Regions from separate parts of the Bacillus sp. JK106 genome, predicted to be linked through region 2. Evidence: predicted binding sites of a transcription regulator. Region 2 holds the regulator's gene; each other region holds the start of a gene.
What was found. The regulator Rex, encoded in region 2, represses fermentation and respiration genes when NADH is low (regulators of the CRP and FNR family bind a similar motif). The targets are predictions, from matches to a motif close to TTGTGAAATATTTCACAA.
Positions count from the first base shown of each region.

Region 1: a site for Rex is predicted at 6,305-6,322, ahead of ACWJJS_RS07250 (DUF1641 domain-containing protein). Genes of this name have one in related genera too.
Region 3: a site for Rex is predicted at 8,705-8,722, ahead of ACWJJS_RS15945 (L-lactate dehydrogenase). Genes of this name have one in related genera too.

Region 1 covers NZ_JBSJQC010000002.1:321,821-332,501, forward strand. Annotated here, with positions in the region: gene ACWJJS_RS07210 (cytochrome P450) at 1-467, shown strand, start outside; gene ACWJJS_RS07215 (macrolide family glycosyltransferase) at 464-1,648, shown strand; gene ACWJJS_RS07220 (hypothetical protein) at 1,687-1,872, opposite strand; gene ACWJJS_RS07225 (uroporphyrinogen-III synthase) at 2,048-2,866, shown strand; gene ACWJJS_RS07230 (ABC transporter permease) at 2,891-3,652, opposite strand; gene ACWJJS_RS07235 (ABC transporter ATP-binding protein) at 3,654-4,391, opposite strand; gene ACWJJS_RS07240 (DMT family transporter) at 4,417-5,400, opposite strand; gene ACWJJS_RS07245 (cupin domain-containing protein) at 5,530-6,027, shown strand; gene ACWJJS_RS07250 (DUF1641 domain-containing protein) at 6,414-6,830, shown strand; gene ACWJJS_RS07255 (NAD(P)/FAD-dependent oxidoreductase) at 6,870-8,048, shown strand; gene uxaC (glucuronate isomerase) at 8,235-9,632, shown strand; gene ACWJJS_RS07265 (MFS transporter) at 9,657-10,681, shown strand, end outside.
Region 2 covers NZ_JBSJQC010000005.1:280-10,773, reverse strand. Annotated here, with positions in the region: gene groL (chaperonin GroEL) at 1-705, opposite strand, end outside; gene groES (co-chaperone GroES) at 747-1,031, opposite strand; gene ACWJJS_RS17465 (CPBP family intramembrane glutamic endopeptidase) at 1,268-2,002, shown strand; gene ACWJJS_RS17460 (YdiK family protein) at 1,999-2,190, shown strand; gene tatC (twin-arginine translocase subunit TatC) at 2,232-2,990, opposite strand; gene ACWJJS_RS17450 (twin-arginine translocase TatA/TatE family subunit) at 2,997-3,167, opposite strand; gene ACWJJS_RS17445 (redox-sensing transcriptional repressor Rex) at 3,186-3,833, opposite strand; gene moaC (cyclic pyranopterin monophosphate synthase MoaC) at 3,830-4,342, opposite strand; gene ACWJJS_RS17435 (ABC-F family ATP-binding cassette domain-containing protein) at 4,482-6,410, shown strand; gene tsaD (tRNA (adenosine(37)-N6)-threonylcarbamoyltransferase complex transferase subunit TsaD) at 6,634-7,674, opposite strand; gene rimI (ribosomal protein S18-alanine N-acetyltransferase) at 7,667-8,122, opposite strand; gene tsaB (tRNA (adenosine(37)-N6)-threonylcarbamoyltransferase complex dimerization subunit type 1 TsaB) at 8,133-8,822, opposite strand; gene tsaE (tRNA (adenosine(37)-N6)-threonylcarbamoyltransferase complex ATPase subunit type 1 TsaE) at 8,803-9,279, opposite strand; gene thiL (thiamine-phosphate kinase) at 9,295-10,272, opposite strand; tRNA gene ACWJJS_RS17405 (tRNA-Asp) at 10,455-10,494, opposite strand, start outside.
Region 3 covers NZ_JBSJQC010000004.1:120,174-130,854, reverse strand. Annotated here, with positions in the region: gene nadE (ammonia-dependent NAD(+) synthetase) at 43-861, opposite strand; gene ACWJJS_RS15980 (DUF1989 domain-containing protein) at 996-1,592, opposite strand; gene ACWJJS_RS15975 (amino acid permease) at 1,717-3,045, shown strand; gene ACWJJS_RS15970 (YqcI/YcgG family protein) at 3,047-3,808, opposite strand; gene ACWJJS_RS15965 (LysE family translocator) at 3,873-4,502, opposite strand; gene ACWJJS_RS15960 (MerR family transcriptional regulator) at 4,719-5,501, shown strand; gene ACWJJS_RS15955 (MarR family transcriptional regulator) at 5,560-6,021, opposite strand; gene ACWJJS_RS15950 (MDR family MFS transporter) at 6,136-7,668, shown strand; gene ACWJJS_RS15945 (L-lactate dehydrogenase) at 7,710-8,663, opposite strand; gene amyE (alpha-amylase) at 8,934-10,681, opposite strand, start outside.

The DNA.
Region 1 (10,681 bases), on a different contig from region 2:
CGGTTTACAGCATATTAGAGACGCCCGGCCTTTATGAAGAGCTGAGACAGGACCCTTCTCTCATCGCGCAAACGGTGGAAGAAACGCTGCGTTTTCGCGCTCCCGCTCCGTTTGTCAGAAGGACGGTCCGGCACGACACTGAGCTGCGCGGACGCCGCTTGAAAAGCGGAGAGATCGTTCTCTGCTATGTTGCATCTGCCAACCGTGATGAAAACAAATTTGAGAAGGCGGGCGTATTTGATATTCATCGCCAATCGAATCCGCACCTTTCCTTCGGATTCGGCGTACACTTCTGCTTAGGCGCTCCGCTTGCCAGACTTGAAGCGGAAGCCGCGCTGAAAGGAATTGTAAAAACCTTTTCACACCTTGAGCCCGTCCGGATTGAACCGATCCGAAACAGTGTCATGTACGGGCTGGAGTCTTTAGAAGCGGAGATAAACGAAAATGAGGGAGAGGAAAAAAGATGAGAAAAACACACATCGCCATTATTAATGTGGCCGCTCACGGTCATGTCAATCCCACGCTGCCTGTGGCCGAGGAACTTGTCAATCGCGGGTATAAAGTGACATTCGCTACGACTGAGGAATTTGAAGCTTCCGTTGCCAAAACGGGTGCTATTCCCGTTTTATACCGCACAAGCATAAAGGCGGACCCGAAGACGATAAAAGAACGGGTAAATAAAAGTGACGCGTTTGTAATGTTTCTGGAAGAAGCGGTTGAAGTGCTTCCGCAGCTGGAAGAGCTGTACAAAGACGACCTTCCTGACATCGTCCTGTTTGATTTTTTAGCGCTTGCCGGAAAATTGTTTGCGGATAATGGCGGCATCCCGGCCGTAAAGTTCTGCCCAAGCTATGCAATGAATGAGTATTTTCAATTAGGAAGAGACGAAGAAACGATGGAAGCGGCCAAACAGGCGATAGAAGAATATCAGGAGAAAATTGAAAATGAACAAGTGAAACGGATGACAATGGAAGAATTTTTCATGCCTGAAAAATTGAATATCGTCTTTATGCCAAGGGCCTTTCAGCCGAAACAGGAAACCTTTGATGAACGATTCTGTTTTGCGGGTCCGTCTCTTGGAGAACGCACAAATACGGGAAGTCTGGAAATTGATGCAGCCGATGACCGTCCGCTTATGCTCATCTCACTGGGAACGGCGTTTAACGCCTGGCCTGAATTTTACCGGATGTGTATTGACGCGTTTCGGGACTCGGACTGGCGGGTTATTATGTCAGTCGGCACAACAATTGATCCGGAAAGTTTTTCGGATGTGCCCGATCACTTTATCATCCGCCAGCACGTTCCGCAGCTTGATGTGCTGGAGAAAGCAAAGCTGTTCGTATCTCACGGCGGGATGAACAGTACAATGGAGGCGATGAATGCGGGTGTTCCGCTCGTTGTCGTTCCGCAAATGCACGAACAAGAGGTTACCGCAAAGCGTGTGGATGAATTGGGGCTTGGCGTGCATCTGCCCCCGAAAGAAGTCACTGTGGCCCGTCTGCAAAAAGACGTTCAGAACGTATACGGCGATAAAAACATCCTCAGCCGCGTGAAAAGCATGCAGGAGAAAATAAAAGAAACCGGCGGTCCAAAACAGGCTGTTTGCGCCATTGAAGAATTTTTGGAAAAGGCGTCCGTCGAAAATTGATTAGGAAAACAGGCAGCACCGGACGGCTGCCTGTTTTGTTATATATTTTTCTTCATGCCGCATCTCCGGCATTCCCTCAAAAATTTTCCGCCCTTCACTGAACTTTTAAACAGCGTGTAATCGCAATTGTCACATCGGCCGCTGTGAACATCAGGATATTCATTGAACTCATAAATGACCGAAGTATCGTATCCTTTTGTCTCGAACTCTTTTTTTGTTTCCATGATTGAAAGTCCCTCCGCGAATCAAATCGTTCTGCCCGGTTAATGATACAGCAACTGCACGGGGGATTCAACGGGAGCATAGCTTGATTTTCCCGGCTGATTGCGTAACAATAATAGAAATAAATGACGGCCTGCCATAGGGCGCCCGGCATCTGAAGGGAAGAAGAAAACAGCGATGGGAAAAGGATTGAACGGGAAACGGATTGCCATCGGCGGTTCGAGGAAAACAGAAGAGATCACAAAATTAATAGAAAAGCAGGGCGGAACGGCAGTCATCCGTTCCCTCCAAGGAACCGTATACCTGGCGGAGGATCAAATGGAACCCGACGTAAGAACATTTGCCGAGCAAAAAGCCGACTGGGTGATATTCACCACAGGCATCGGTACGGAAACGTTATTGTCGGTATCGGAAAAAATCGGTCTGAAAGAAGAATTTTTAGCGGCCGTTCATGAAGCGAAAATCGGCTGCAGAGGCTATAAAACATATGCGGCCTTAAAAAAGCTCGGCATCACACCGCATGCCTCAGATGAAGACGGTACAACAAGAGGGCTGATCCGCTCCTTGGAACGATTTGACTTTAAAGATAAAAAAGTCATGATACAGCTTCATGGCGAGAAAGCGCCGGTTTTAACGGAGTTCCTTGAGAAAAACGGAGCGGAGGTATTCCCTGTTCTGCCGTATCAGCATATTCCGCCTGAAAGAGAGACGGTCGATAAACTGCTGGGAGAGCTGTTAAACGGAGAGGTCGATGCCGTATGTTTTACGACAGCCATTCAAGTGCGCTCTCTCTTTGATTATGCAAAAGAAAAAGGATCCGCAAAGGAATTGCAGCAGGCATTCGAAAAACACGTGCTTGCCGCCGCAGTCGGCAAAGTGACGGCTGAAGCGATCCGGGATGAAGGGGTAAAGAGGGTCCTTGCTCCGGACATTGAGCGGATGGGAGCGATGATTATTGAATTATCCCGTTACTATGAATCTCTGACCTTGTCATGAACCACCATTCAGCAGGGAAAAAGCTTACGCTTCCCTGCTGAATTTTTTTAATTGCCAGTGTTCCGTGAAAAGGGAAGGATATGTCAAGGCGCTGAGTATGATACATGTAAGAAGAGCGGAGGCCATCGTTGTAAAAACGATCAGCAGCTGAAAGCGCACCGCCTGTATCGGATCAGCCCCCGCTAAAATCTGCCCCGTCATCATGCCGGGAAGCTGAACGAGACCCAATGTTTTCTGGCTTTCAAGCGTCGGGATCATACTGAGCTTCATACTGGACGTCAATATCTGCCGGACGGCCTGCTTAGGCGTTCCTCCAAGAGAGAGAATCAGCAGGATTTCTTCTTTCCGCAGGTCTGCTTCCGAACTGATCCGGCTTAAAAACAGGCTTGAGAGCACCATGGAGTTTCCGATGACCATGCCGCTTATCGGAATGACATATCTTGAAGTGAACGGAATGATGTGAAGGGTCAGTAAAAGTCCCTGCGTCACGGTTTCCGCGATTGCCAGTGTCAGAAAAACGCGCCAAAATGAGCCGATCCGCATTTTTTTCCGTTTGGCGACATTGTGCGAAGCGGCCGTGAGCATGAGAAGCACCATTAATATGATAAATATCGGGTGATCACCGCGAAAAATCAGCGACAGCACATAGCCGATGATGAGAAGCTGAATGACGGCCCTGACGGTTGCGACGATCATATCCTTTTCGACGCCGGCTTTAAAAGATTTAGACAGGAATAAAGCGATAATGACAAATATACTTGTTAGTAACAGTGAAAGATCATTCATATCAGCACCCGCTCCCTTGTAAAAGCGCCCGGGCCTTTTCGTGTTTCGGTTCCTTAAAGAACGTTTTCGTTTCCGCGGTCTCTAAAAGCCGTCCCTCAGCCATAAACCATACCGTATCGGATAATCGTTCCGCTTGTTCAAGGTTATGGGTGATCCACAGGATTGTCAGCTGTTTTTGCCGATGGAGTTTCGTAATCAGTTTCTCAATGGTGAGAACGGATGAGGGGTCGAGCGCCGAGGTGATTTCATCCAGCAGCAGGATGGACGGCAGTCCGGCGAGAGTTCGCGCTAATGAGAGCTTCTGCCGCTGACCTCCGGATAATTCCTTTGCATTCCGATCCAGAAGCCCGCGCGGAAGGTCTGTAAAATCTGCGAGCTCTTCAGGGGTATAGTGCTGCGCCCCGTGGAGTTTTTCTGCGAGCAGAAGGTTGTCCCGCACCGTGCCCTCCGTGACGGGAGCTGATTGAAATGCAAGGCCCGCGGTTTTTCTGAGCTCCCTGATATCCCAGCGCCTTATTTCTTTTCCGAATACAAGCACTTCCCCTTCATCAGGTGTATTCATCAGATTGCAAAGTGACAGCAATGTGCTTTTTCCCGCGCCGGAAGGCCCTATCAACGCCGTGATAGAACCTTTTTGAATATGTCCGGTTACACGGCTCAGGACATCAAAGGACGTATTGTTTTGTTCAAAGCGTTTGCCGGCTGACAGAAAAGATATTGCCGGAATTTCTTCTTTCATATAGGATGACACCTTTCGTAAAAAATCAGGAACCGGTGAGATTGGCTGACGTTTGCTCCGCCGTTTTCTGGTCTGTCTGCCGGGAAGCGAATGTATGCATGACCATTCCCCCAATAATAATGAACAGTCCGGCAAATGAAAGAAGTGACGGAAACGCTGCGGATAAAAAGACGATTTCGCCGATCAGTGCAAAAAGAACCTCTCCGGACTGCGTCGCTTCAACAGCAGCGAGCTTCTGCGGCTCATTCCTCACCATATCGGTGGCGCGGAAAAATAATACTGTTGCGATAACGCCCGAGCTGAGTGCGACGATAAAGGATTGGAATGTCTGTCCCATTGAGGGAAGCCCGTCTCTATACCAGCCGAAAGCGGCGATCAAAAGCCAAAACGGAAGGCTTGCGAGCGTCATGCCGAGCACCCGCTGAAACGTATCGAGTTTTCCGCCGTATTGTTCCAGCATTTTGCGGTTGCCGAGCGGATAGGCAAAAGCCGCGATGACGACCGGCGCCACGCTGAATAGTATCGTGCGGCCGGACAGAGAACCCGCATGCTGAAGCTGAATCAGCCCGGCTCCGATCAGGATGATGACGGAAGTAACCAGCGAAATCAGCGGGATCTTTTGTCTGACGGAAACCGGGCCCGCCGGTGAATTTTTTGTTTCGTAGAAAAACGGCGACAGAAGCACACCCGCGACAATTGTAATCTGCCACGTGCCGGCGATCAGCCAGCCAGGCCCATATGCCGCCGCAAACGTAATCGGGGCATAAAAAAGCACGAACCCGGTAAAACTCCACTTCAGCCAAAAAAACGGTTTTTTCCGGATTTCATGCCAGAGCGGCGCCCATTTTCCTTTCGCATAAACGATCAAAAATAAAAACGGAATCATAAAAAGAAAACGCAGGGAAGAGCTCCACATCCAGCTTCCGCCGGAAAGCTCCATCGCCCTGTTTAAAATAAATGTGACTGCAAAAAACAGAGATGCCAATATTCCGATCACGATGGCTTTCATTAAATCCCTCATTTTGACACATATTTTTTTATACTATACTATTCACCGGCAGGCTTCGCAATGGAATATGAGAAAATAGCGTTTTAATAAATGATGAATGGGAAACAGACATATACGGAGGTGAACACAATGCAGAAAGAGGATATTCAAGTGCTTTATTTCGAAGATGACGGCCGCATTCCGAATAACCCGAATCTTCCGCTTGTTATTTATAAAGCGGTATTTAATGAAGAAACGGTACAGAAAGCAGAGTCCGTCCTCAGCCGGCACGATTGGTCGAACAGCTGGACGGGCGGAGTATTTCCGTATCATCATTTTCACAGCACCACGCACGAAGTTCTTGTCGCGGTAAAAGGAACCGCGGTTTTGAGGTTCGGCGGGGAACAAGGGGCGGACGCCGTTCTTCAAACGGGAGACGCAGCGGTCATTCCGGCCGGCACCGGACATAAAAAACTGTCGGGCAGTTCTGATTTTACCGTGATCGGGGCTTATCCGGGCGGCCGGCAGTACGATACAAAAACGGAGAAAAATGATAGAACTTCAGAAGAAATCAGCCGCGTCCCGCTCCCGGAATGTGACCCCTTTACGGGAAAATCGGGCCCGCTTTTAAAATTGTGGGAAAAATGACAGGGGAAAAGCGGACGGTCTGTAAAAAAATAGCCTAAAAGAAACGTTATTACACCCCCGCCATATAAATAATTTCATAAACGAAACAATTCACGTTCAAATTTTGTTCAAAAAGTGTTATTATATAAGAGTAAATCAAATTGGGGTTTTTTATGTTTGCTATTTTCAGAGAGGAAAAAGAAATTTTGACTTATTCAATTGTTTTTGTTGATATAAAAATAATACTGGATATGGCAAAGTGAAAAACTGGGTAGTAAACATTTATTTTTGTAAATGATTGTGCATGAATTCACAATCTTGCTTTTTCATGCTTTTCTGCATGAAGGGGGAAAGGCTACCCTTTCCAAAAAAATCAGCATACTGCTTATAGTAAAGGAGAATCGGATATGCCAGAAACAATCGATCAAACAAATGCATCTGTCAGCCAAGGCCAACGCGATCTTATTGATCAGCTGCTAAAACCTGAAGTTCAAGAATCACTGACTGTTTTAGTGGATCAGCTTCCAAAACTGACTGAGTTAGTAAATATTTTAACGAAGTCTTATGATTTTGCACAGTCTGTAGCGACAGACGAAGTATTGAAGAGCGATACAGTGGGTGCGCTTACAGAAATTCTTGAGCCGGTGAAAGAAACAGCGAAAGAAGTTGCGGCTACTGCGATCGAAGCAAAAGACCGCGCGGATGCAAGCAATGAAACGATCGGACTTTTCGGCCTGCTGCGCATGCTGAAAGATCCTCAAGCTCAAAAGCTGTTCCGTTTTGCTAACAGCTATCTTGAAATCATGAACGAAAAACAAAAATAATCTCAGATTCAAATTGATATAAAGGACGGAGGATATACGATGTCAAAACATATTGTCATTTTAGGCGCTGGTTACGGCGGAGTTCTTTCTGCTTTAACCGTTCGCAAACATTACAGTAAAGATGAAGCACGCGTAACCGTTGTGAACAAATACCCGACTCACCAAATCATTACGGAACTGCACCGCCTTGCAGCAGGCAACGTGTCTGAACAGGCTGTTGCTATGCCGCTTGAAAAACTTCTGAAAGGAAAAGACGTCGACATTAAAATCGCAGAAGTCAATTCTTTCTCAGTTGATAAGAAAGAAGTTGCCCTTTCTGACGGTTCTAAGCTGACTTATGACGCGCTTGTTGTCGGACTTGGTTCTGTTACGGCTTATTTCGGCATTCCTGGACTTGAAGAAAACAGCATGGTGCTGAAATCTGCTGCTGATGCCAACAAAGTATACAAACACGTGGAAGACCGTGTGCGTGAATACTCTAAAACGAAAAACGAAGCTGATGCAACAATCCTTATCGGCGGCGGCGGCTTAACAGGCGTCGAGCTTGTCGGTGAGCTTGCTGACATCATGCCGAACCTTACGAAAAAATACGGCGTAGATCCGAAAGAAATCAAACTGAAATTAGTAGAAGCAGGTCCGAAAATTCTTCCTGTTCTTCCTGATGACCTTATCGAACGCGCGACAAAAAGCCTTGAAAAACGCGGCGTTGAGTTCTTAACAGGTCTTCCTGTTACAAATGTTGAAGGAAACGTTATTGATCTGAAAGACGGTTCAAAAGTCGTTGCCAACACATTTGTATGGACAGGCGGCGTACAAGGCAACCCGTTAGTCGGCGAATCCGGCCTTGAAGTGAACCGCGGCCGTGCGACGGTTAACGATTTCTTACAATCTACTTCTCACGAAGATGTATTCGTTGTCGGAGACAGCGCTGTATACTTTGCGCCGGACGGCCGTCCGTACCCGCCGACAGCGCAAATCGCTTGGCAGATGGGTGAACTTGTCGGTTACAACCTGTTCGCTTACTTAGAAGGAAAAACGCTTGAAACATTCAAGCCTGTAAACTCTGGTACGCTTGCAAGCCTTGGACGTAAAGACGCGGTTGCCATCATCGGAGCGAACTCTACTCCGCTGAAAGGCCTTCCGGCATCTTTAATGAAAGAAGCAAGTAACGTACGTTATTTAACACATATCAAAGGATTATTCAGCCTCGCTTACTAATCCTTAAGATCACACAGAAGACATTGCCGGACTTTCTCGGCAGTGTCTTTTTTTGTATGAAAATGTTAACGGATACAATTTTCTGAAAAATAAAATAAAAATGATTGATATGTGAGAAAGAGGAAGCTAAAATAAAAAAGAACCATTTTGTTAACGTTAACATTTTTTAAGAGGGAGGATGAGAGTGTGAAAGCTTTTATGGGTGATGACTTTTTACTGGATAGTAAAACGGCCGTAAAGCTGTACCGGGAATACGCAGAAAACATGCCGATCATTGATTATCACTGTCACTTAAGCCCAAAGGAAATCTATGAAAATAAAACCTTCGCAACCATTACGGAGGCATGGCTTTACGGTGACCACTACAAGTGGCGGATCATGAGGGCCAACGGCATTGAAGAGCGCTGCATTACCGGAAACGCTTCAGATGAAGAGAAGTTTTTCGCCTGGGCAAAAACGGTGCCGATGGCGATAGGCAATCCGCTGTACTGCTGGACGCATTTAGAGCTGCAGCGCTGGTTCGGCATTTATGACGTATTGAATGAAAAAACGGCCGCGGCAATTTGGAAAAAAACGAATGAGCTCCTGCAGGGAGACGGGTTTGGCGCAAGGGATCTCATTCTGAAATCAAATGTCAAAGTCATTTGCACAACCGACGATCCTGCCGATGCGCTGACATACCACGAACTGTTGAAAGAAAGTGATTTTCCGGTTCAAGTGCTGCCCGGATTTCGGCCTGACAAAGGACTGGACATCAGCAGCCCGGGTTTTGCCGATTGGGTCCGGTCGCTGGAGAGCGCTTCCGGAATGGCTGTCACCACCTACCAATCGTATTTGGATGCGTTGGAATCCCGCGTCCGCTTCTTTCACAGTGCCGGGGGAAGAGTGTCGGATCACGCATTAGATCAAATGGTTTATGCCGAGACGACCGAAGAGGAAGCGGCCCGGATTTTTGCCGCCGGATTAAGCGGAGAGCATGTGTCTTTTGAAGATGAAAAGAAATTCAAAACACGGACGCTGCAATATCTTTGCGGTCTTTACGCCGAACTGGACTGGGCGATGCAGTTCCATATTAACGCGTTAAGAAATACCAATACAAATAAGTTCAGCAGCCTCGGTCCTGATACGGGATATGACTCGATTAATGATGAACGTATCGCAAAACCGCTTGCCCGGCTGTTAGATTCCGCCGAAAAAAAGCGGCAATTGCCTAAAACGATTTTGTATTCTCTGAATCCGAATGACAACTATATTATCGCCAGCATGATCAACAGCTTTCAGGATGGGAAAACACCGGGGAAAATTCAATTCGGCACAGCCTGGTGGTTCAATGACACGAAGGATGGAATGCTTCAACAAATGAAAGCGTTATCAAACACAGGCCTGTTCAGCCGTTTTATCGGGATGCTGACGGATTCAAGAAGTTTCCTGTCCTATCCCCGCCATGAATACTTCAGGCGGCTTGTCTGCACGCTGATCGGCGGCTGGGCGGAACAAGGCGAAGCGCCCTGCGATATGGAGCTTTTAGGGAGGATTGTCGAGGGAATTTGTTACCGGAATGCTGAGGAATATTTCCGCTTTTAAAAAATGGAATGAAAGAGGTGGCCTATGAGTAATGTGCCTGTCGTGACAGCACCTGCCGCAAAAGTGAAGGAGCATAAGCTGAGTCTGAAAGAAAAAGTATCCTATGGTTTCGGAGATTTTGGGAACGGATTTATGTTTGATCTCGGGCAGATCTATTTGCTGAAGTTTTTCACAGATGTCGCAGGCATTCCGGCAGCGTTCGCCGGCAGTATTTTTTTGGTCAGCAAGCTGTTTGCGGCTTTGACTGATCCGATTGTCGGCTCGGCCATTGACTACAGAAAAAAGATCGGACCCCGGGGGAAATTCAGGCCGTACTTATTATTCGGAAGTATTATTCTTGCGGTCATGACCGTATTGATTTTTGTGTCACCGGACGTGAGTGTCACCTGGAAGCTTGTGTACGCCTATGCTTCTTACATGCTGTGGGGGGTCGCTTATTCTTTCGTCAATATTCCGTACGGCTCCCTCGGTGCAGCCATTACACAGGATGCGGAGGACAGAACGGCGCTTTCCGCATTCCGCCAGATCGGCTCTCTCGGCGCGCTGCTCATTACAAGTGTCATCGTCATCCCGATTCTCGTTCATTTTGATAACGTTCACATCGGCTACCCGGCAGTTATGGGAATGATGGCCGTAATCGGAATCGCGGGATTTATGATCTGCTACCGAAACTGCAAAGAAAGAATTATCGTCCGTGAAGCGCCGAAAGAAAAGCTGTCCGTCATGTCGGTTTTCAAATGCTTTATCGGCAACAAACCGCTTCTGACTGTCGTTTTCATGACGATTTTCTCAATATCGGCATACAACATTAAATCCGCTATGCTTGTTTACTTCGCCCAATACAATCTCAACAATGCGGAGCTGATGTCCTACATGAGTTTTATCATCATCGGTTCTTCATTTTTAGGTGTGTTGTTTATGCCGAAACTCGTCAAACGCTTCGGAAAAAAGCAAACAGTGATGATCGGTTTTGCCGTCAGCGCCGCGGCTGATGCGCTGAATTTCTGTCTCCCGTCAAATGTATATATCTTTACGGCGTTAGCGAGCAT
Region 2 (10,494 bases):
AAGCACAGGAAGGATTTCTTGAATGTTTGTGATTTTTTTGTCTGTGATTAAGATGTAAGGATTGTCAAGAACCGCTTCCATCTTATCAGAGTCAGTCACCATGTAAGGAGATGCATATCCGCGGTCGAATTGCATACCTTCCACAACTTCAAGCTCAGTTGTGAAGCCTTTAGACTCTTCGATTGTGATGACGCCGTCGTTTCCTACGCGCTCCATTGCTTCAGCGATAAGGCTTCCGACTTCCTCATCAGCAGCAGAGATCGCAGCAACCTGAGCGATAGACTCTTTGCCTTCGATCGGCTTAGAAATTTCTTTTAAGTTTTCGATTGCAACAGTTACAGCTTGTTCCATACCTTTACGTACGCCGACAGGGTTAGCTCCCGCAGTTACGTTTTTCAGGCCTTCACGGATCATAGCCTGCGCAAGAACTGTTGCAGTTGTTGTACCGTCACCGGCAACGTCGTTTGTTTTGCTGGCTACTTCAGCTACAAGCTTCGCACCCATGTTTTCAAACGCGTCTTCAAGTTCAATTTCTTTTGCGATTGTTACACCGTCATTTGTAATTAACGGAGAACCGAATTTTTTCTCCAGAACCACGTTGCGTCCTTTTGGCCCTAAAGTTACTTTTACAGCGTCAGCAAGCGCATCGACACCGCGAAGCATAGCGCGGCGTGCTTCTTCACTAAACTTAATATCTTTTGCCATGTTAACGAAACCTCCTCGAATTTTTAAAAATATTTATTTGCTTAGCCGATTACAGCTAAAATGTCGCTTTCACGTAAGATTAAGTATTCAGCACCTTCGTATTTCACTTCAGTACCGGCGTATTTTGAGAAGATAATGCGGTCGCCCTCTTTTACTTCTAAAGCAACGCGCTCTCCGCTTTCCAACACGCGACCTGAACCGGCTGCCACGATTTTGCCTTCTTGCGGCTTTTCTTTTGCAGAATCCGGTAATACGATTCCGCTGGCAGTTTTTTCTTCAGATTCTACGAGTTCAATGACAACGCGATCACCTAATGGCTTTAACAATGTAATAACCTCCTCAATAGTATGAATATGTAATTTTAGCACTCAGCTCTAAAGAGTGCTAACACAGTTATTATAATAAAGAATCTCACTTCCAATTTCAAGTCATAAGAATAAAAAATTTTCACGCTTACATGATTCTCTCTCACACTGATTTTCTCCTTTTTTCACGTCAAGTTCACTTGTGTTACAATAAGAACAAATAAGTTGATTTTATAGGATAAAGGAGTACATATCATTTGAGAAAACAGTATTGGTATATCATTTTGACATATGTTATCATGCAGCTTTCCGCATTGATCGGCATTCCTTTAATGTACAAATTCGGCTATGCGGGCGGGCACCCTACGAATGCGAATCTCACCATGGCTCAGGGGATTTATTCCGTCGTAAGCTTTTTTATCTGCCTGATTATCGTTCTCTTGATATTGAGAACCGCGCCGAAGCAGACATTAAGAAACGGGAAGAAAGCATCCGCCGGCATGTCCGTTCTCTGGGCGGTCGCGGGAATATGGCTCGCTTTATTTTCTCAGGGAATCGCCGGGATGATTGAGCAGTATGTCTTTCACGTGGACAGCGGTTCCGAAAACACGAAAGCCATTCTCAACATTATTAAAGCCATGCCGCTCATGATTATCGTTTCTTCTATCGTCGGGCCGATTCTTGAAGAAATCATTTTCCGGAAGATCATCTTCGGTGTATTATATGAAAAAACGAATTTCTTTATCGCCGGACTGATCAGTTCCGTCATCTTCGGCATTGTGCATCAAGACCTCACGCACCTGCTGCTGTATACGGCCATGGGCTTTACCTTTGCGTTCTTGTATGTGCAGACGAAACGGATTATTGTGCCGATATTCGCCCATGTCATGATGAATACCATTGTCGTGGTCATGCAGCTCGGCCCCGCCCAAAAATATATTGAACAGCATAGTGAGCAAATGCAATTAATTATTGGAGGATTGTTTGTATGAGGAACCCAATGACTTGGGGCTTGATTTATTTCGCAGTCGGCTGTATCTTTACGTATTTGGCCGCAAGCTCTCCGGGAAGCATGTGGTCTTTTTATTCCATACTGCTGATGGTTTTCGCCGCTTATAATATCAGCATCTCGTTTAAAATGTTCGCCTTCTCATTTAAAGTGAAGAAAAATCAAAAATAATAAAAGAAAAGCCATTTCTCATCATTGAGAAATGGCTTTTTTTATGCTGATACGTCCTGGTCAGATTCACTGCCGGTCTGCCTTTTCCGATACGCCGCTTTTGAAATCAGGATACTGATTTCGTATAAAATGCAAAGCGGAATGGTAATCATCAAGTGAGACAGCAGCTCAGGCGGCGCAATCATCGCGGCGATCACGAGCAGCACAAAATATGCGTACTTCCTGATCTTCGATAAAAACATCGGCGTGATAACACCGAGTCTCGTTAAAAACATGATCAGCACCGGCATCTGAAACAGCAGCCCGAACGGAATCGTCAGCTGCAGCAGAAAATGAAAGTATTCGGTGATCCCGATCACCTGGTTGACATCCAGGTCATTCGAGACCCGCTTCATAAAATCAACGACCAGCGGAAATAAAATATAATAAGAAAACGACACACCGCCGACAAACAGCACGATCGAAATCGGAATATAGCTGAGTGTTACTTTGCGCTCCTTCTCATACAGACCCGGGCTGACAAACGCCCAAATCTGATAGAGAATAATCGGCGAAGTCAAAATGATGCCGATGATAAACGCGAACTGCAAAAAGATAAACAGCGGATCCGTCAGGTTAAAAGCATTAAGGGTGAGCTCTTTTACTTCATCGGCTTTTTGAAGATACACAATGATAGGTTTTGCCAGAAAAAAGCCGGCAATAAAGAAAACCGTAAAGGATAACGCCACAATCAGCAATCGTTTCCGAAGTTCGGCAATATGCTCCACAAGCGTCATTTGATTCACTCTCATACGCGTCATCCTATCTTACTGTTCTTCTTTCTTTTTTTCCTCTTCTTCACCGGCTAATCCCTTAGTAGCGTTCTTAAATTCACGAAGCGTGTCCCCCGCCGCTTTTCCTAATTCGGGAAGCTTCTTCGGACCGAAAATAATTACCGCCACCACACCGATAACCGCCAGGCTTCCAGGACCGATCATGTGCAGCTCCTCCTTTCGCTATTCAATTTCTTCCAAAACAGAATAATGCTTCAAGAAATAAACCAATGATTGAAGCTCTACAGCTAAATCTATATGATGAATTCGAATGTGATCCGGCACATTCAAACGGGCCGGCGTAAAGTTAAGGATTCCCTTGATTCCGAGCGCCACGAGCCGGTCGGTGATTGACTGGGCGGCAACCGCCGGAACGGTAAGAATCGCCACGGGTTCATCCTTTATGTGAAGCTCTAAATCATCAAGATCAAAGACAGGCACACCGCCTACCTCAGTTCCTATTTTACTCTGATTTACATCAAAAGCCATAGATATTTTTGTGTTATTATTTTTTGTGAAATTATAGTGAAGAAACGCCGTCCCTAAATTCCCGACACCGATCAAAATGACGTTCGTCGTTTCATCCTGATCCAGTGTTTTTCTGAAAAATGACAGCAGGTAATCCACATTATAGCCGTATCCTTTTTTGCCGAGCGCCCCGAAATAGGAAAAATCCCGGCGGATCGTGGCCGAATCGACTTTTACCGCGTCGCTCAGTTCAGCTGATGAAACGCGCTGCTTTCCTGAGGCGTGTAAATTCTTTAAAAAGCGATAATAAAGCGGCAGCCTTTTTGCCGTCGCCTGTGGAATTTTTGATTGATCCTTGTTCATGATTGGTCCTCCACTTTATACTCAGATGCATCTCTTTTAAAATCACCGTTTTTGCCTCCTGTTTTTTCCATGAGGCAGGTCGGGCCGATGACCATTCCTTTATCCAGCGCCTTGCACATGTCATACACGGTCAAAGCGCAGACTGAAGCGGAAGTTAGCGCTTCCATTTCCACACCTGTACTCCCTTTCGTTTTTACGCTTGCCTGTATATGAAGAACGGCTTCGGAATCCTTTTCCTCCCAGCCGAATGAAATGTCGACGCTGCTTAAAGAAAGCGGGTGGCACATCGGAATAATCGCTGACGTCTGCTTTGCGGCCATAATTCCTGCCACCTGTGCGACAGCCAGCACGTCTCCTTTTCCGATCTCGCGGTTTTTGATTCTGCTGTACACGTCATGCTTCATGTGTACGCTGGATATCGCAGCGGCAGTACGGACTGTTGAAGATTTATCGCTTATATCCACCATGCGGGCACGGCCTTCTTCATTAAAATGAGAAAATCCATTCATATTTAAACTCTCCTTACTTCTGATCATACACTATTTTCTCCCTGATGTCTTATCCTATAATGTTCCAATTCTGATGTATTGTTTGCTGACAGCAGGTTGATAAGCTACACTTAACTTATTATAACAGAGGTGAAATAATATGATGATCTTACAAATTAATCAGCTATCCAAATCTTTTGGCGCTGATCCTATTTTAAACAATATAAAGCTTGAAGTCAGATCTCGGGATCGCATCGCCATAGTAGGCAGAAACGGAGCCGGCAAATCAACTCTCCTTAAAATTATCGCAGGTCACCTTTCATATGAAAAGGGTGAATTAATCAAACCGAAAGAATTAACGATGGGATATCTTGCCCAGCACACTGGCTTGGAATCCCAGCTTACCATAAAAGAAGAACTGCTGAGCGTTTTTGATTTCCTGAAAGCAATGGAAAAAGAGATGCGCTCTATTGAAGAAAAGATGGCCACGGCCGCCCCGGCGGAGCTTGAGACGCTGATGAAAACCTATGACAGGCTTCAGCAGGATTTCAAGGATAAAGGCGGCTATCAATATGAAGCGGACGTCCGATCTATCCTTCACGGACTCGGCTTCGGAAAATTTGACGATTCCGTGAAAGTGCAAAGCCTGAGCGGCGGTCAGAAAACAAGGCTTGCGCTCGGAAAACTGCTGCTGACCCAGCCTGATCTGCTTATTCTGGATGAACCGACGAACCATCTCGACATCGATACGCTTACATGGCTTGAGCATTATTTACAGGGATATTCAGGCGCAATCCTGATCGTTTCCCACGACAGATACTTTCTTGATAAAGTCGTCAGCCAAGTGTACGAGGTCTCCCGGACAGAAAGCAAAAAATACCTCGGCAACTACAGCGCCTATTTAGAACAAAAAGCCGAGCAGTATGAGAAAGACCTGAAGCTGTATGAAAAACAGCAGGACGAAATCGCCAAGCTTCAAGATTTTGTCGACCGCAATCTGGCCAGAGCTTCTACAACGAAAAGAGCCCAAAGCAGACGAAAACAGCTTGAACGGATGGACGTCATGGCCAAGCCGCTCGGGGATGAGAAATCCGCCGCCTTCCGTTTTGACATTACAAAACAGAGCGGAAACGACGTCCTGCGCGTACAGGATGTTTCCATCAGCTATGACGGCCAGCCGCCGCTCTTGAAAAACCTGACCTTCGGCATTACAAGAGGCGAAAGCGCCGCCCTCGTCGGACCGAACGGAATCGGCAAATCAACCTTGCTGAAAACGATTATGAACACGATCAGTCCGGAATCCGGGTCGATCACGTACGGTTCCAATGTCACAATCGGCTATTACGATCAGGAGCAGGCTGAACTGACATCGTCCAAACGCGTGCTGGACGAGCTGTGGGAAGAATATCCGGACATGCCGGAAAAAGAAATCAGAACATGCCTCGGCAACTTTCTGTTCAGCGGAGACGATGTCCTGAAACCGGTCCGTTCGTTAAGCGGCGGGGAGAAAGCAAGAGTCGCGCTTGCCAAGCTGATGCTTCAAAAAGCAAACTTTCTCATCCTTGATGAGCCGACAAACCACCTTGACCTGGACAGTAAAGAGGTGCTGGAAAACGCCCTGATCGACTACCCGGGAACACTGTTATTTGTATCGCATGACCGCTACTTTATTAACAGGATCGCCACAAGAGTGCTGGAGCTGTCACCTGATCATGCAGAAGAATATTTGGGAGACTATGACTATTACACCGAGAAAAAAGCACAGCAGCTGGAACTGGAAGAAATGAAGCGGCAGGAAAAGGAGCAGGCTCAGCCTGCCGGCAAGGTCAAACAGGATACGAAAAGAACTTACGAGGAAGAAAAAGAATGGAAGAAGAAAGAACGGCAGCGCCTGAGACGCATTGAAGAAATCGAAGCGGCCGTCTCATCCGCCGAAGAGAAAATCAGTGCCAATGAGGAGCTGCTGTGCGACCCTGACGTGTATCAGGATCATGAAAAAGTACAGACCATTCACGCGGAGAATGAAGCCCTGAATCAAGAGCTCGAAAACTTATTAGCAGAATGGGAGGAACTCTCCTCAGAAGAATAGAAAAAGTCAAGCACCTCTTTAAGGGGTGCTTTTTTATCCACAGCTATCCTCCTTGTCAGCCATTTAAGTAAGCGCTTTATACACACTATCCACAAAATTTTCTGACTTTATCCACTTTACTAACAACTTACAGTCCCTTATCCAGACTGGATTTCTGAATATATTCACAATCCTGTGGATATGTTAGAATTATCTGTTAATAAGTAAAAAAAAGCCTCACGTTTTACAACGTGAGACGATCAAAGGATGTTAATTCCAAACCGGGCTGTCCGTTCATATCGTACGAGCCCCGGATCCCCTTTTCAAAAGCAACGGTTCCGGCAGCCGCAATCATCGCTGCATTGTCCGTGCATAAAGAAAGCGGCGGGATGACAAGCTCGGGATCTCCTGAATGGCTGAATTCCCGCTGCAGTGCGGCTCTCAGCCCTTTGTTAGCGGCTACGCCCCCTGCAAGCAGCACTTGTTTAACCCCGTATTCTTTCGCGGCCTTAGAGGTTTTTGCCGTCAGTACATCAATGACACTCTGCTGAAAGCTTGCGGCAAGATCCTCCGGAGGAATCACCTCATTTTTTTGCGAGGCGTTATGAAGCGTGTTAATCACGGCTGATTTCAGGCCGCTGAAGCTGAAATTGTAAGACCCTTCTTCCAGCCACGCACGCGGAAGCGGAATGGAATCCGTTCCCGCAGCAGCTAGCTTATCAATCTGCGGCCCTCCCGGATAGGGAAGCCCCATCGTTCTTGCCACTTTGTCGTAAGCTTCGCCTGCGGCATCATCCAGCGTTTCACCGATAACCTCGAATGAACCGTGCTCTTTCATATAAACCAATTCCGTATGTCCGCCTGACACAACCAAAGCAAGCGCCGGGAACTGAAGCTCTCCTATCAGCCTGTTTGCATAAATATGGCCCGCAATGTGATGGACGCCGACTAACGGTATTTGATGGGCAAAGCTTAACGCCTTTGCCGCATTGACTCCGATTAACAGGGCTCCGACAAGTCCGGGTCCTTCCGTTACAGCAATCGCATCAAGATCATCAAAGCCCATCTCCGCCTTTGAAAGAGCTTCCTCAATCACAAGGGTAATCTGCTCCACATGATGTCTGGACGCTATTTCAGGCACGACCCCGCCGAAACGTTTATGGCTTTCAATTTGAGAAGCGACAACGTTTGAAATGATGTCTTTTCCGTTTTTCACGACTGAGGCCGCAGTTTCATCACAGCTTGTTTCGATTCCTAATACATAAATATCTTGTTTTTCACTCATGTAATGTCACCCACATTAATAACGCGTCTTCCCCGTTATCTGTATAGTATTGTTTTCTGATTCCTCCGGCCTGAAGACCGAATTTCTTATATAAGGATTGGGCGGGATGATTTGAGACCCTGACTTCGAGAGAGAGCCTTCTTGCCTTTTTTTCTCTGCACAATTCTATCGCAGAGCGAAACAGCGCTTCTCCCAACGATTGGCCCCGATATTCCGGCTTAATGGCTATGTTCGTAATCTGCGCGTCATCTATAATAATCCAGATTCCGCAATACCCCGCCAGACAGCCGTCCTTTTCAATAACAAGGTAGTGGGCATACGGATTTTCCAAAAGCTCATGATAAAATGAATCCTTCGTCCATGGAGAAGTAAAGGATGCTGTTTCAATTTCATAAATTTGATCAATATCTTCCGGCCGCATGCTTCGAATCGCCGTTTTCGTTTTCATCCCTATCACCCTATTTTTGAGATTCCATCCATTTCGCTTCAGCCTCTGCCAGACGCAAATAATCCGGAACAAGGCTGTGGACATCCGTTTCTTCTTTTTCCAAGCCTAAAAACGCCAGCTCTGACGGCCGCGGATTATGCTGTGCAGCCGTTCCTATCACTGCTTGAGATGTCATTTCATGCAGAATGGTTTCTTCATGAATGGCTGTATCGTGCCCTAAAAATAAAACCGGAGACGCTTTTTCTTTCAGCATGCCGAGCCAATCAGTCAAAAGGACATTCTGATCAGGAAGAACGGATTGTAATCGGCCGTCCTGATATTCATAAAGTCCCGTATATACCTGTCCGCGCCGGGCATCAAATAACGGGCAGATCAGTCCTTGAAAGTGCCGTCCGTTAGCCGCCAGCACCTCCAGGCTCGAGACAGCGGAAACCGGAAGCTTCAGCGACCATGCCAATGTTTTTGCCAGCGTCACACCGATTCTGACACCTGTGTACGATCCCGGTCCTTTCGCCACCGCTATTTTCGTAAGGTCCTGCGGTGTCAGGCCGCAATCCTTCAGCAATGAATTGACAGCAGGCATCGCCCGCACGGAATGATTCTTTTTTAAATATGTAATATACTCCGCCATCACCGTTTTCTCTCGAACGAGCGCGGCACCCAGCGTGTAATTTGACGTATCAATTGCCAGTATTGTCATGTTTATTTATCTCCTCACAAAGCGTTTCATACCGTGTTCCGAAAGCCGTAAAGGTAATGTCCCTTGCCTCATCACCGGCTCTCTTGATGACGATCTGCAGCCGTTCAGCAGGCAGCTGATCCTGAATTAAATGAGCCCATTCAATTAAACAGACGCCTTGTCCCTCAAAATATTCTTCAAGCCCTAAGTCTTCGCTTTCATCCTCCATACGATACACATCCATATGATATAGAGGAATCGAACCGTCATGGTATTCTTTTATAATTGTAAAAGTCGGGCTGTTTACCACTCTCGTGATTCCCAGTCCTTCGGCAAAACCCTTTGTAAAAGTCGTTTTTCCCGCGCCTAAGTCGCCTTCCAGTGTCAAAATGTCTCCCGGCTTTGCCAAAGAAGCGGCAAGCTTGGCTACGGCTTTCGTTTCTTCGGGGTTTTTCGTTCTCCATTGTAATGTCTTCAAAGTGAGTCACCCGTCTTATTTAAAATGATTGTATCCTTTTTTCTCAAGGACGATTTGTCTCTGATCATTGGCTGTCAAAAGAACACATGCTTCCTTCCGTTCAGATACCGCTCCTATCTTCGCAATCGGAATGCCCGATTGAGTGCAGTAATCAAGCAGAGAAATCCACTCTTGCTGAGAAACCGTTCCAACCAATTCAAAATCTTCACCGCCGAATAACACCCATTTCTTCCACTCGGAATCTGCCTCAGGCAAATCCGGATGCACCGGCAGAAGTTGTTCTTCAATTTCTATCGTAACTGAACTTGCCGCAGCTATTTCATGCAGCTCACTGGCCAATCCGTCACTGATATCATTCAGAGCCGCGCGCTGAAGCTGAGAGCAGAAGCGGCCGACTTGAACTCTCGGAACGGGCCGTTTATGTTTTCGGATAAAATAATCACTCGTGTGAAAAGCAGAAGAAAGTGTTTCTCCCAACAAAAGAGACAGTCCTGCTGCGGACGAGCCGATATCCCCCGTAACAAACACAACATCTCCGGGTCTTGCCGAGCTTCGCAGACAAGCGCAATCCTTCTCAACTTCTCCGATGACAGTAACGGTAATTACGGCTTGACCGGAAGCGGAGACGGTATCTCCCCCGATCAAATCCATTTGATATAGTTTCGCCAGTTCCGCCATCCCTTCATACATTGCCTGGACGTCAGCTTTCTGCCAGCAAGAAGGAACCGCTAGAGACACCAAATAAAACTTCGGAATGCCTCCCATCGCCGCCACGTCACTAATGTTAACAGCAAGCGCTTTATAACCGATATCATGAGGAGAGGAATACTCTAATTTAAAATGGACATTCTCCACCATTGTATCAAGGCAGACAATTTGCTGCATATGGGGTGACGCTGTATAAACCGCACCATCATCACCGATCCCTACATCGACGGAAGGATGATAATGCGAATGCGGAGTAATACTGTGAATCAACTCAAACTCATCCATATATCTCCCGTCTCCCTTTCTGACGCTCTTGTGAAATACAGCTCTTTCTAGTGTATCGGATTATGTTTCAATATCCAAGACTTTAACGATATAAAAGAAAGCTTGGTTAGATACCAAGCTGCCAGCATTTAAAAGAAAACACAAAAAAAACGAAAACATGATCGTTTCGTTTACAATAAAAATGGCGGTCCGGACGGGACTCGAACCCGCGACCTCCTGCGT
Region 3 (10,681 bases), on a different contig from region 2:
CGATAACAAAAACCTCCCTTTCAAAAGGGAGGTTTTTTCATTCTATTTCCACCAATCATCAAACATTGATGCCGGCACCTGGCGCTTGTGCTCCGTACTGAGGTAGCGTTTTTCCAGCGCCTCAATCACTTCGGAAGAAACGTCCTTGCCTTCTAAATAATCATCAATGTCATTGTATGTGATGCCGAGTTCGGTCTCATCCGTCTGCTGCGGTTTTTCATCAAGCAGATCGGCCGTCGGTAATTTCAAATAAAGGCGTTCCGGCGCGCCGAGCTCTTCTAATAAACGTCTGCCCTGGCGTTTCGTTAATCCGGTCAGCGGCAGCAGATCAGCTCCGCCGTCACCGTATTTCGTGAAGAAACCGGTCACTGCCTCGGCCGCATGGTCGGTTCCGATGACAAGCAGGCCCTCTTGTCCGCCGATGGCATATTGAGCGATCATCCTCATTCTGGCTTTTACATTTCCTTTGTTAAAGTCAGACAGCTGATCGCCCGTGTCTTTTTTGTACTGATCGGCGAACGCGCTGACAGCGGACTTAATATCAAATGTCCATGATTTATCAGGTTTAATGAATTTGAGCGCCAATTGGGCGTCATCCTCATCCTGCTGTGTGCCGTGCGGAAGACGGACGGCGATAAATTCCGCGTTTCCGCCTTCTTCTCTGATGCTTTCAGCCGCCAATTGGGCGAGGCGTCCCGCAAGCGTGGAATCCTGCCCGCCGCTGATGCCGAGCACAAAGCCTTTGGCACCTGTTTTTTTCAAATATTGTTTCAGAAAGTTCACTCTGTCCTCAATTTCTTGTTTCGGATCAATTGAGGGTTTTACATGGAGATCATTCATAATTTGTTTCTGGATGCTCATCCCAATCACTCCTCCTGCATTGTTTCTTTATGATTCATTTCCCGTTCATGCTGAAAATGAATCATGCCACTATGTACGACTCTTTGTTAAATATAGCACAGGTGCAGTTTTTAAGTGAATCAAATACACCGGGATCAGCTGATTTCCACCCGCAGCGCCGTGATGCTGTCGCCGTTGCATTTTCCTTTTTCGATCGGACAGGATGAAAATGCAACGACGAGATCCATTTCCGCACGGAGCCGTACATAATCACCCGCGTCAGAAAGAGGCGTTTCGACTGATAAGTTCCCCTTCTCATCGAGCACCGTGTTCATAAAGATGGCAAATGGGTAATGCATATGCGGCCGCGGCACCCCGAACGGTTCAAGCGCCCCGCTCATATTGTCATAGCACGTATCCTGGAGCTCATCTTTATGCTTTCCGTATAAAAGCCTGTTCATATCCGGACGGCAGGCGGGAAGCAGCAGGTCATGCTTGCCGACTGTATCCTCAATCAGCGTCAGCATCGGCTTGTATAAATTCGAATAAATATGGTCACCCGTTTTTACATGAATGGACTGGTTGGCATCAATCGTCGCGCCCTGATCAAGATGCTCATAAAAGTCCTTGGCATGATACGCCGTAAAATCAGCCACCTGCTGTCCTTCCACATCGACTACTTTTATGATCTGCCCTTTGTGAACCTTCAGGCCAAGCCCTTTTTTCGGCGGTACGATAAATTGCTGTGTCATCAGACTGCTCCTTTTTTTCTTCTATTATGAACTCCGGCCGTTTGTTTCATGTAAAGCAATTTATTGGATGTATATTCCCCTTCTGACGGCCGCAATCTAAGCTTTGATAAAGGGGTTGAACTTCATGGGTAAATCACAGGACCAGCCTAAAGGAAATCTCGCTTGGTGGCAGCTCTCCTTAATCGGTGTCGGCTGCACAATCGGGACGGGCTTTTTTCTCGGGTCCAGCATCGCTATTGTCAAAAGCGGATATTCCGCGCTGATCTCATTTCTTATTGCCGGGCTTGGCACCTATTTTGTCTTTGAGCAGCTCGCGAAGCTTTCGGCCAAACAGCCCGAAAAGGGGTCTTTTTGCGCCTATGCGAGAAAGGCTTTCGGCACTTGGGCCGGTTTCAGCAACGGATGGGTGTACTGGTCGTCCGAGATGCTGATCACGGGAAGCCAGCTGACAGCGATCTCGCTGTTTACGAAGCATTGGTTTCCGAATGTGCCGCTGTGGATTTTCGCCTCCATCTATGCGGTGCTCGGTCTTTTGATTATATTTACGGGGCTGTCCGTTTTTCAAAAAACGGAAAATGTGCTCGCTGTTGTCAAGACGGCGGCGATTTTTATGTTTATCGTGATCGCCATATTGGCGCTGTGCGGTATATTTTCTCATAAACCGGATGTGCAGGTGCCGAACGAATCAAAGGATTTGTTCCCGCACGGAGCGATGGGGTTATGGACGGGACTGATTTATGCGTTTTACGCCTTCGGAGGAATTGAAGTCTTGGGGCTGATGACCGTGCATTTGAAAAAACCGGAGGAAGCCTCTAAATCAGGCCGGCTGATGCTTGCCGTTCTTGCGGTAATTTACGTCATTTCTCTCGGCCTGGCGCTGCTGTTAGTGCCGCTGGGCAAATTCACCGAACAGGACAGCCCGTTTATTACATCGCTGAAGGGTTTTCATTTAGATATCATTCTTGATATTTTTAACGGAATTTTTATTATTGCGGGATTTTCCACGCTCGTCGCCTCGCTGTTTGCCGTGACGACATTGCTTTGTACAATGGCCGATGACGGGGATGCGCCGAAATGCTTCAGATTAAAGGAAAACAAAAAAATCTGCTGGCCCGCGCTCGGATTGACGTTTGCCGGACTCATCGTCTCCATCATCCTGTCATTGGTGCTGCCGAAAAATATATATGAACACATGACAACCGCGGCGGGCCTGATGCTTCTTTATACGTGGCTGTTCATTTTGTTCTCGGGCAAGAAACTGCTTGAAACGACAAAGATGGGAACCGTACAGATTGTTATCGCCCTTGTGCTGATTGTCGCGGCCGTCTCCGGGACGCTGTTTGAGAAATCGAGCCGGCCCGGTTTTCTGGTCAGCCTTTGTTTTCTCGCCGTCATTGCGATCGTGACATGGATCGTACAAAAAAAGCAGGGACACAGCCCTGCCGGATCATAGCTTATTTCGTCGGTTTAAACAGTCTCTTCAAATAAGAAAAGGGACACTTTGACACTTGGGTCTCATCATCACGGAGGAAATATTGCTTCCATTCTAAATTGTCTTTTCCTCCGTACCACCCCAATCGGGGATGAAGAGGGGCTTCATCATACGCCTCTAAGCGTTTTCTGATCAGCCGGCTCATGTTTCTTCCGAACGCGGTTGAATCATTTAATCCTTCGAAAATCCATCTTGGCTGAAACGCCAGCATAAAAAACGGGAAGCTTCTGCTTTGTCTCGCTTCATGCGCAGGCGTCGCGCACAGAATAAAATACGGTTCGCCGTCAAAGCAGAACTCCCATTTATAATGTTCAGGGTCTTCCGGCATGTCTTCCGGCCAGTCTTTCGGGTCGCAGCCGCTCAGCCGGTTTAAAAAAGACCAGAACAGCTCTTCATACGCCTCAACGGAATAATGCTCAGCTAAATCCTCAGGCGTATCAAAAATCACAAGCAGCGACGCGTATCTTCCGGTATTCCTTGAGATCTTTCCGTACTCTGACAGCAGCATCCCCACTTCCTCCGGGGTTCCCTCTTCGCGGGGATCACCCGCAAAGGATATCCGGAGCTGATCTGTCAAAAATCCCTGACGTCCGGGAATGCACGGAAACGTATCCGCTTTATCGCCTACTTTTTCTGATAGAAGCTCAAAAGCGATTCTCTGCCAATTTGGCAGATCCAATAACTTTTCCTCAAGGCAACTTTTTGTGTACAGCCCGCTTGCCATCTGCCCACCTCCAGTATCGTCATGATACGTTATGACGGAGATAGGCGATGGGTGACTCTTCTATTTATGAGATGAGCATTTGAATCCCCTGCCATCCGAAATAAAACCCGAAAACGATCAAAGACACACCCGCCGCTCCCGTCAGCCAGCGGAGCGCTTTTTCATGAAGGAGATTTCTGAAAGTGCTCGCGGCGACCGCCATGCAGAAATCCCAGATCAAAATGCCGAGAAGAATGCCGGAGCTGTAAATCAAAAGCTGATTTGCATCGAAGGATTCAGCGGTTTTGGCGAGAATGCTCCCGTATATGCCGAGCCAGAATAAAATGCTCAGCGGGTTGGAAAGAGAAATAAAAAATCCCGCGCCGAATGTTTTGTAAAAAGCCGGTTTTCCTTTTCCGCTTCTGACATTCATGGCTTCCCTTATATTTTTTAACGTTTCGACTCCCGTGTAGGTCAGCACGAAAAAACCGAAGAGCCACAAAAACGTTTTTACAAAAGGAGCGGTCAAAAATTGAGACAGCCCGAAATAGATCAGAATCATATACAGCCCGTCCGCGGCCATGGCGCCGAGACCGAAAATCCATGCATGCCAAAAGCCGTTTTTGATGCCTTTGTCAATTTGCGCCGCATTGACCGGTCCGACAGGTGCTGACAATGACAGCCCGAGAACGATGTAGCTTAAAAAGATGTTCATTGGCTTCCCCCTCATTCATGCAACTTGTACAAGTTATTCATGAATGGGCCGTGCTATGCAAAAAACAACGCCTATAGTTTCGAATTTTCATGAGTATTTAAATATTTATCCAGTATAACTTAATAACAGTTGTCTTAAGACCCTTGTATATATATAATATTACCCATCAAGTTAGCTACTAAAGTTATGAACTAAAATTTTCGAGGAGTTTTAATGATGTTAAATGAATACGTAAACCTAGACAATGACATAACCATTATGTTTTGTGAGCATAAAAAGTCTGGTGAGCAAAAAGAAATATACATAGATACACACGACCTCCCACAAGTTTCTAGCATTGAAGGTAGATGGAGCCTTAGCAGGGACAAAAGAGGTTTTTATTTCGTTACGACGTTTAGTAATGGTAAGCAGTTAAACTTAAAACGTTTTATACTTGGACTATATGAAAAAACAACTAATAACACTCAACAAGTAACATTTATTTCAGATAACTTCCTAGACTATAGGAGATGTAACCTTTTCTTAGCAAATAACTCCAAAGAGTTAAACACAAAAGAAACAAAAATAAAGCTTAAAAAACTGGCAAAAAAAATACCTGTTATTGATAAGAGCGGTACACCAGCTCCAAAGAATAATTCCAAAATATTTTTTACAACTAGAGAAATCAGCGAAAAAATAGGTACAGACCAATGGAATATTAGAAAATGGGCAAAGGTACATAATATTGTACCTAAAAAAAATAAAGCAGGACAATTATTATTCACGAAAGAACAATTTGATTTATTTGCGAAACTTAAAAACACAAGCAAAAGGTTAAATTCTCAAGAACAACCTGATACTAAATCACACAACAAACACAATGAAACTTATGATATCTTTCACAGTATAACCAACAAACAGGTTGTCGCTATTAATCAGAATACAGGAATGTCTGATTATACGTTCAAAGACATCAATGAATTCAATTTACTAAGAAAAATTTTCAAAAGTATCAATTGAATAAAAATATTAAGAAGCCTAATAGAAAATTTCTGTTAGGCCTTCTTTGATTAGTAATTTATTTTAATTTCTCAAGCTCGTCTTCCATTATGTCCGTCACTTTTCCTAAAAAATCGAATATCAGCCGCAGTTCTTCTTCTTTATATTGCCGGCAAAGGCTGATCGTGGACTGGGATAAGGAGCTGAACAATTGCTTCACATTCGCTTTTCCGGCTGTCAGCGGCACGATGATCACCCGCCGTTTGTCTTCGGGGTCTTTTTTCCTCATGACATATCCCGCTTTTTCGAGCCGGTCAATGAGCGCCGTTACCGAACCTGTGCTGAGGCCGGTTTTTTTCCCGAGCTCGCCTGCGGTCATCGGGCCTGCTTCATTTAAGATATCAGCTGATTTCAAATCGGTCGGAAACAGACCGAGAGATTGAGCGGCCGCCTGATGAAAAAGGATCGTCCTTGTGGCCATCTTCCGGAATAACTGTATGGCGGTTTCCTCCGTCTCGCTTCTGGTATTTCTTGTTGACAACTGACAGGCCTCCCTATAAAATCAATTTATCTTGACGATCAAGATAATTTTCGGCAAATCTAATATGATCATAGCAAATTTAATGATCAAAAGTAAGTATGGGAGGAAAAAAGCATGGAACAAACAGCCGCGAAGGACGCCACGACAAAGTTTGTCGTCATCGGTCTTTTGCTGGGCATTTTAATGTCGGCTATGGATAATACAATCGTTGCCACTGCGATGGGAAACATCGTGGCGGACCTCGGAAGTTTCGATAAGTTCGCGTGGGTGACGGCATCATACATGGTAGCCGTTATGGCCGGTATGCCGATTTACGGAAAACTGTCCGATATGTACGGACGCAAACGTTTCTTTTTATTCGGTCTTATTCTTTTCTTAATCGGATCTGCATTATGCGGAATCGCCCAAACAATGGATCAGCTCATTATTTACCGCGTCATTCAGGGAATCGGCGGAGGCGCGCTGATGCCGATCGCCTTCACGATCATTTTTGATTTATTTCCGCCGGAAAAACGCGGAAAAATGTCGGGCATGTTCGGTGCCGTTTTCGGCCTTTCCAGCGTTCTCGGGCCGCTTTTAGGCGCGCTCATTACCGACTCCATCAGCTGGCACTGGGTGTTTTATATCAACGTGCCGATCGGTATTTTATCATTGTTTTTCATTCTTCGTTATTATAAAGAATCCCTTGAACACAAGAAACAGAAAATCGACTGGGCCGGCGCGATTACGCTGGTGGTTTCCATTGTCGGTCTGATGTTCGCTCTTGAGCTCGGCGGAAAAACGTATGATTGGAACTCCGTGCAGATCATCGGTCTGTTCGCTGTGTTCGCCGTGTTCTTTATCGCCTTTTTTATCGTGGAAAGAAAAGCGGAAGAACCGATTATCTCATTTTGGATGTTTAAAAACCGTTTATTTGCTACGGCACAGATTCTGGCGTTCCTTTACGGAGCCACGTTCGTCATTTTAGCGGTGTTTATCCCGATCTTCGTTCAGGCTGTGTACGGAAGCACCGCGACAAGCGCGGGCTTTATTTTGACGCCGATGATGATCGGTTCTGTTATCGGAAGTATGATCGGCGGAATTTTCCAGACGAAAGTGCGGTTCCGCAATTTAATGCTGATTTCCGTGGTCGCTTTCTTTATCGGAATGCTGCTGCTTTCCAATATGACACCGGATACGGCGCGTACGATGCTGACGGTATTCATGCTGATCTCAGGATTCGGCGTCGGCTTCAACTTCTCACTGCTGCCGGCTGCGTCCATGAACGATCTGGAGCCGCGTTACCGCGGAAGCGCCAACTCAACAAACTCGTTTTTGAGATCATTCGGTATGACGCTCGGTGTGACGATTTTCGGAACCATCCAGACGAATGTGTTTACCAACAAGCTCACAGATTCATTCAGCGGCATGAAAGGAGCGGGCGGCGCGATGCAGAACATCGGAAATCCGCAGGACATTTTCCAGGCCGGCACGCGCGCTCATATTCCGCCGCACATTCTGGATCGCATTATTGACGCCATGTCGCAAAGCATCACATATGTATTTACGCTTGCGCTGGCGCCGATCGTCATTGCGGCCGTTACCATTTTGTTTATGGGAAAAGCGAGAGTAAAAACCTCTCAGGAAATGGCGAAAAAAGCGAATTAAAAAAAGCAGTACATGGCGTTTGTCATGTACTGCTTTTTTGTTTACTCTGCGAAATGCGGAGCGAGAATATCTTTCAGCACGTTTGCGCTGCGGCTGAATTGAGCCTGTTCTGTTTCATTCAGCTCAAGTTCCGTCACACCTGCGATGCCGTTCCGATTGACGACGGCCGGAACGCCGATAAAGACGTCGTTTACACCGTATTGGCCGTCCAGATATGTGCTGACGGTTAAAATGCTGTTTTCATTACGCAAAATCGCTTTTGTGATGCGGGCGAGGCTCATCGCCACTCCGTAATATGTCGCGCCTTTTTTCTCGATAATATGGTAGGCCGCGTTTTTCACATCGTCAACGATCTGATCCAGCTCGTCCTGTTTGTAAGCTGCATTTTTCTCCAGCAATTGCTGTACCGGCACTCCGCCGATATTGGCGTGACTCCATACAGGAAGCTCGGTATCGCCATGCTCGCCGATAATGTGGGCGTGTACGTTTTGCGGAGCGGCGCCGAAGTATTCACTCAGCATATAACGGAATCGCGCAGAATCCAGTGTCGTGCCGCTGCCGATGACGCGTTCTTTCGGAAGCCCGCTGAATGTCCATGTCGCATAAGTGAGAATGTCGACCGGGTTTGTGGCAACGAGGAAGATGCCGTCAAATCCGCTTGCCATTACTTCACTGACAATGTTTTTAAAAATGGCGAGATTTTTTTCGACCAGCTCAAGTCTCGTTTCGCCCGGTTTTTGATTGGCTCCGGCACAGATGCACACGATATCGGCATCCTTGCAATCCTCATATGTGCCGTAAGACGTTTTGACCGGATGAGGCGCAAATGCCTTTCCGTGATTTAAATCCATGACATCGCCCATGGCTTTTTCTCTATTTACATCAATGATCACAAGCTCATCTGTGATCCCTTGGTTAATTAACGCAAATGCATAACTGCTTCCAACAAAACCTGCTCCGATTAATGCTACTTTGTTCACTCGTTCGTTCATCATGTATGCTCATCCTCCAGTGTTTCGTGGTGTCTGTTTTTAACTTGTGAAGTATTTCACATATATATTGTGCAACACTTCACAAACTTTTGCAAGAGAAAAGTTTGATTTTTGGACAAAAAAATATCGGTGATGGTTTCCAGATTGTTGACAACATCCTAAAACGGAACCGTTTTAGGATGTTGTCATCTTTTCAGCGTGATTGAAGATGCGCTGTCCTTTTCCCAGAAGCAAGGGTTTGCCGGCACGCTGATGTAATGATAGCCCTATCAATTAATGCGGAAGATAACCGTTTAAACCGGAGTTGTTATACAAACCATTCTGCACATAATCAAATCCGGGATGGTTCTGTCCGGGCACTTGGGCGCTGCCATTGTTAAAAATCACTTTGGCATTAGCCGTATCCGCATTCGCAGGCAGCGTCAGCGTGTAAATTCCATTTGCATTCTTAGTCATTGCTTTCCCCGGCCACGATCCGGTTAATTCTATGGCCCTGCCTCCATCATGTTTGTAAATATAAGCATTTACCTGGCCCCAATGATCCGGATTTTGATAGCCAATGATGTTGGTTTGGGCCGGGTCTTTTTTGACAAACGTGTATTCTTGGGTTCTCGCTGCACCCTCGCCGTTCGTTCCGGTTAACTTGATGTTGTATGTCGTGCCGATTGGATCTCCTTTCCCGATCGTTAATCGGTCTCCATCCTTAAATGCTGTCTGCTGCCCATTATTGATTTGGTAAACGGCTTTTGCTGTTTTCGCATTTGCACGCAGGGTGACCGTCAGCTGATCATTGAAAGAATGGACTGCCCCCGTTTGGTAATTCTCAAGAAAGACCTGAGGCGCATTTCCAATATCATCGGGATAAAGAACAGCCGCGGATCTGGCATTGATCGTACCTGTCAGTTTGCCGTTCGCTACTTGAAATGAACCGGCGCCGGCCCTATTATCATACCTGCCGTCAGGCAATTTCGTTGAAGTATTGACGGTGACAGAAGACGATCCCGCATTAGCCAGCACAACGCCTTTTGAGCCGCGCTGATTCATAAATATTTGATTGTTCCCATTCGGATTCGAGAGTTCCTCAGGCTGCCCGGCCATTACATTGTGAAATTGATTGACCGCGGTGATCGCCTGATCTTTAAATAAGGCGCTCCCGCGATCTCCTATTTGACTTTTTCCGGGAAATCTTACACCATTTCCTCCGCCCTCAGGTCTGGAAAAGAAAAGAGGCGTGCTTCCTGAGCGGGAACCAATCACTGCCCAGCCTAAACGAATATCGTCATCACTCATCCATGTGGACTCTTCCTCATCATTGGCATACGTATCATGTGATTCCACCCATGTGACTAACTTGTCCGCAGACACGTCAGATGCATAATGGGAGGTATTCGACACACTCAGATTACGGTTCTTTAAAGCGGATCTGATGGAATGCCCATAGTTAGAAGCCGTCACATTCATATAATTCGCATAAGCAGTATCTCTGGACGCGCTGTCTTGCAGGATTTCTCCGTATTGGAACTCCGCCGATGTATTGGTGATATTCGGCCAAAATCGGCTGCCGTAATTCCCATCATCCGGAAGCTCTATATGCTTGGCGGCATCATAGCGGAACCCGTCCGCTCCGTCATTCAATGCTCTTTCCAAGAAACGTTTCAGATAGGCCTGCACCTCAGTATTCTGTGTATTCCAATCATACAGCCCAAGCAATGAATTTTGAGTGACGTCCCACCTGTCCGACCAATTTTTAATTTGTGTGTTTCCATGGGTCCAGTTTGGAATACGCTTAATCTCGTCAGAAATCGCGGCGTAATCGCTGGTGGTATGATTGATAACCGCATCGACAATGACTTTTACGCCATACTTTTCCGCGGCTGCACACATGTCCTTAAATTCTTGTTCAGTGCCTAAGTAACGGTTGCCGATTTGGTACGATGTCGGCTGATACAGCCAGTACCAGTTCCTCATGCTTTTATCTCCTTGGTTCCCTTCCTTTACTTGGTTAATCGGAGACGTCTGAA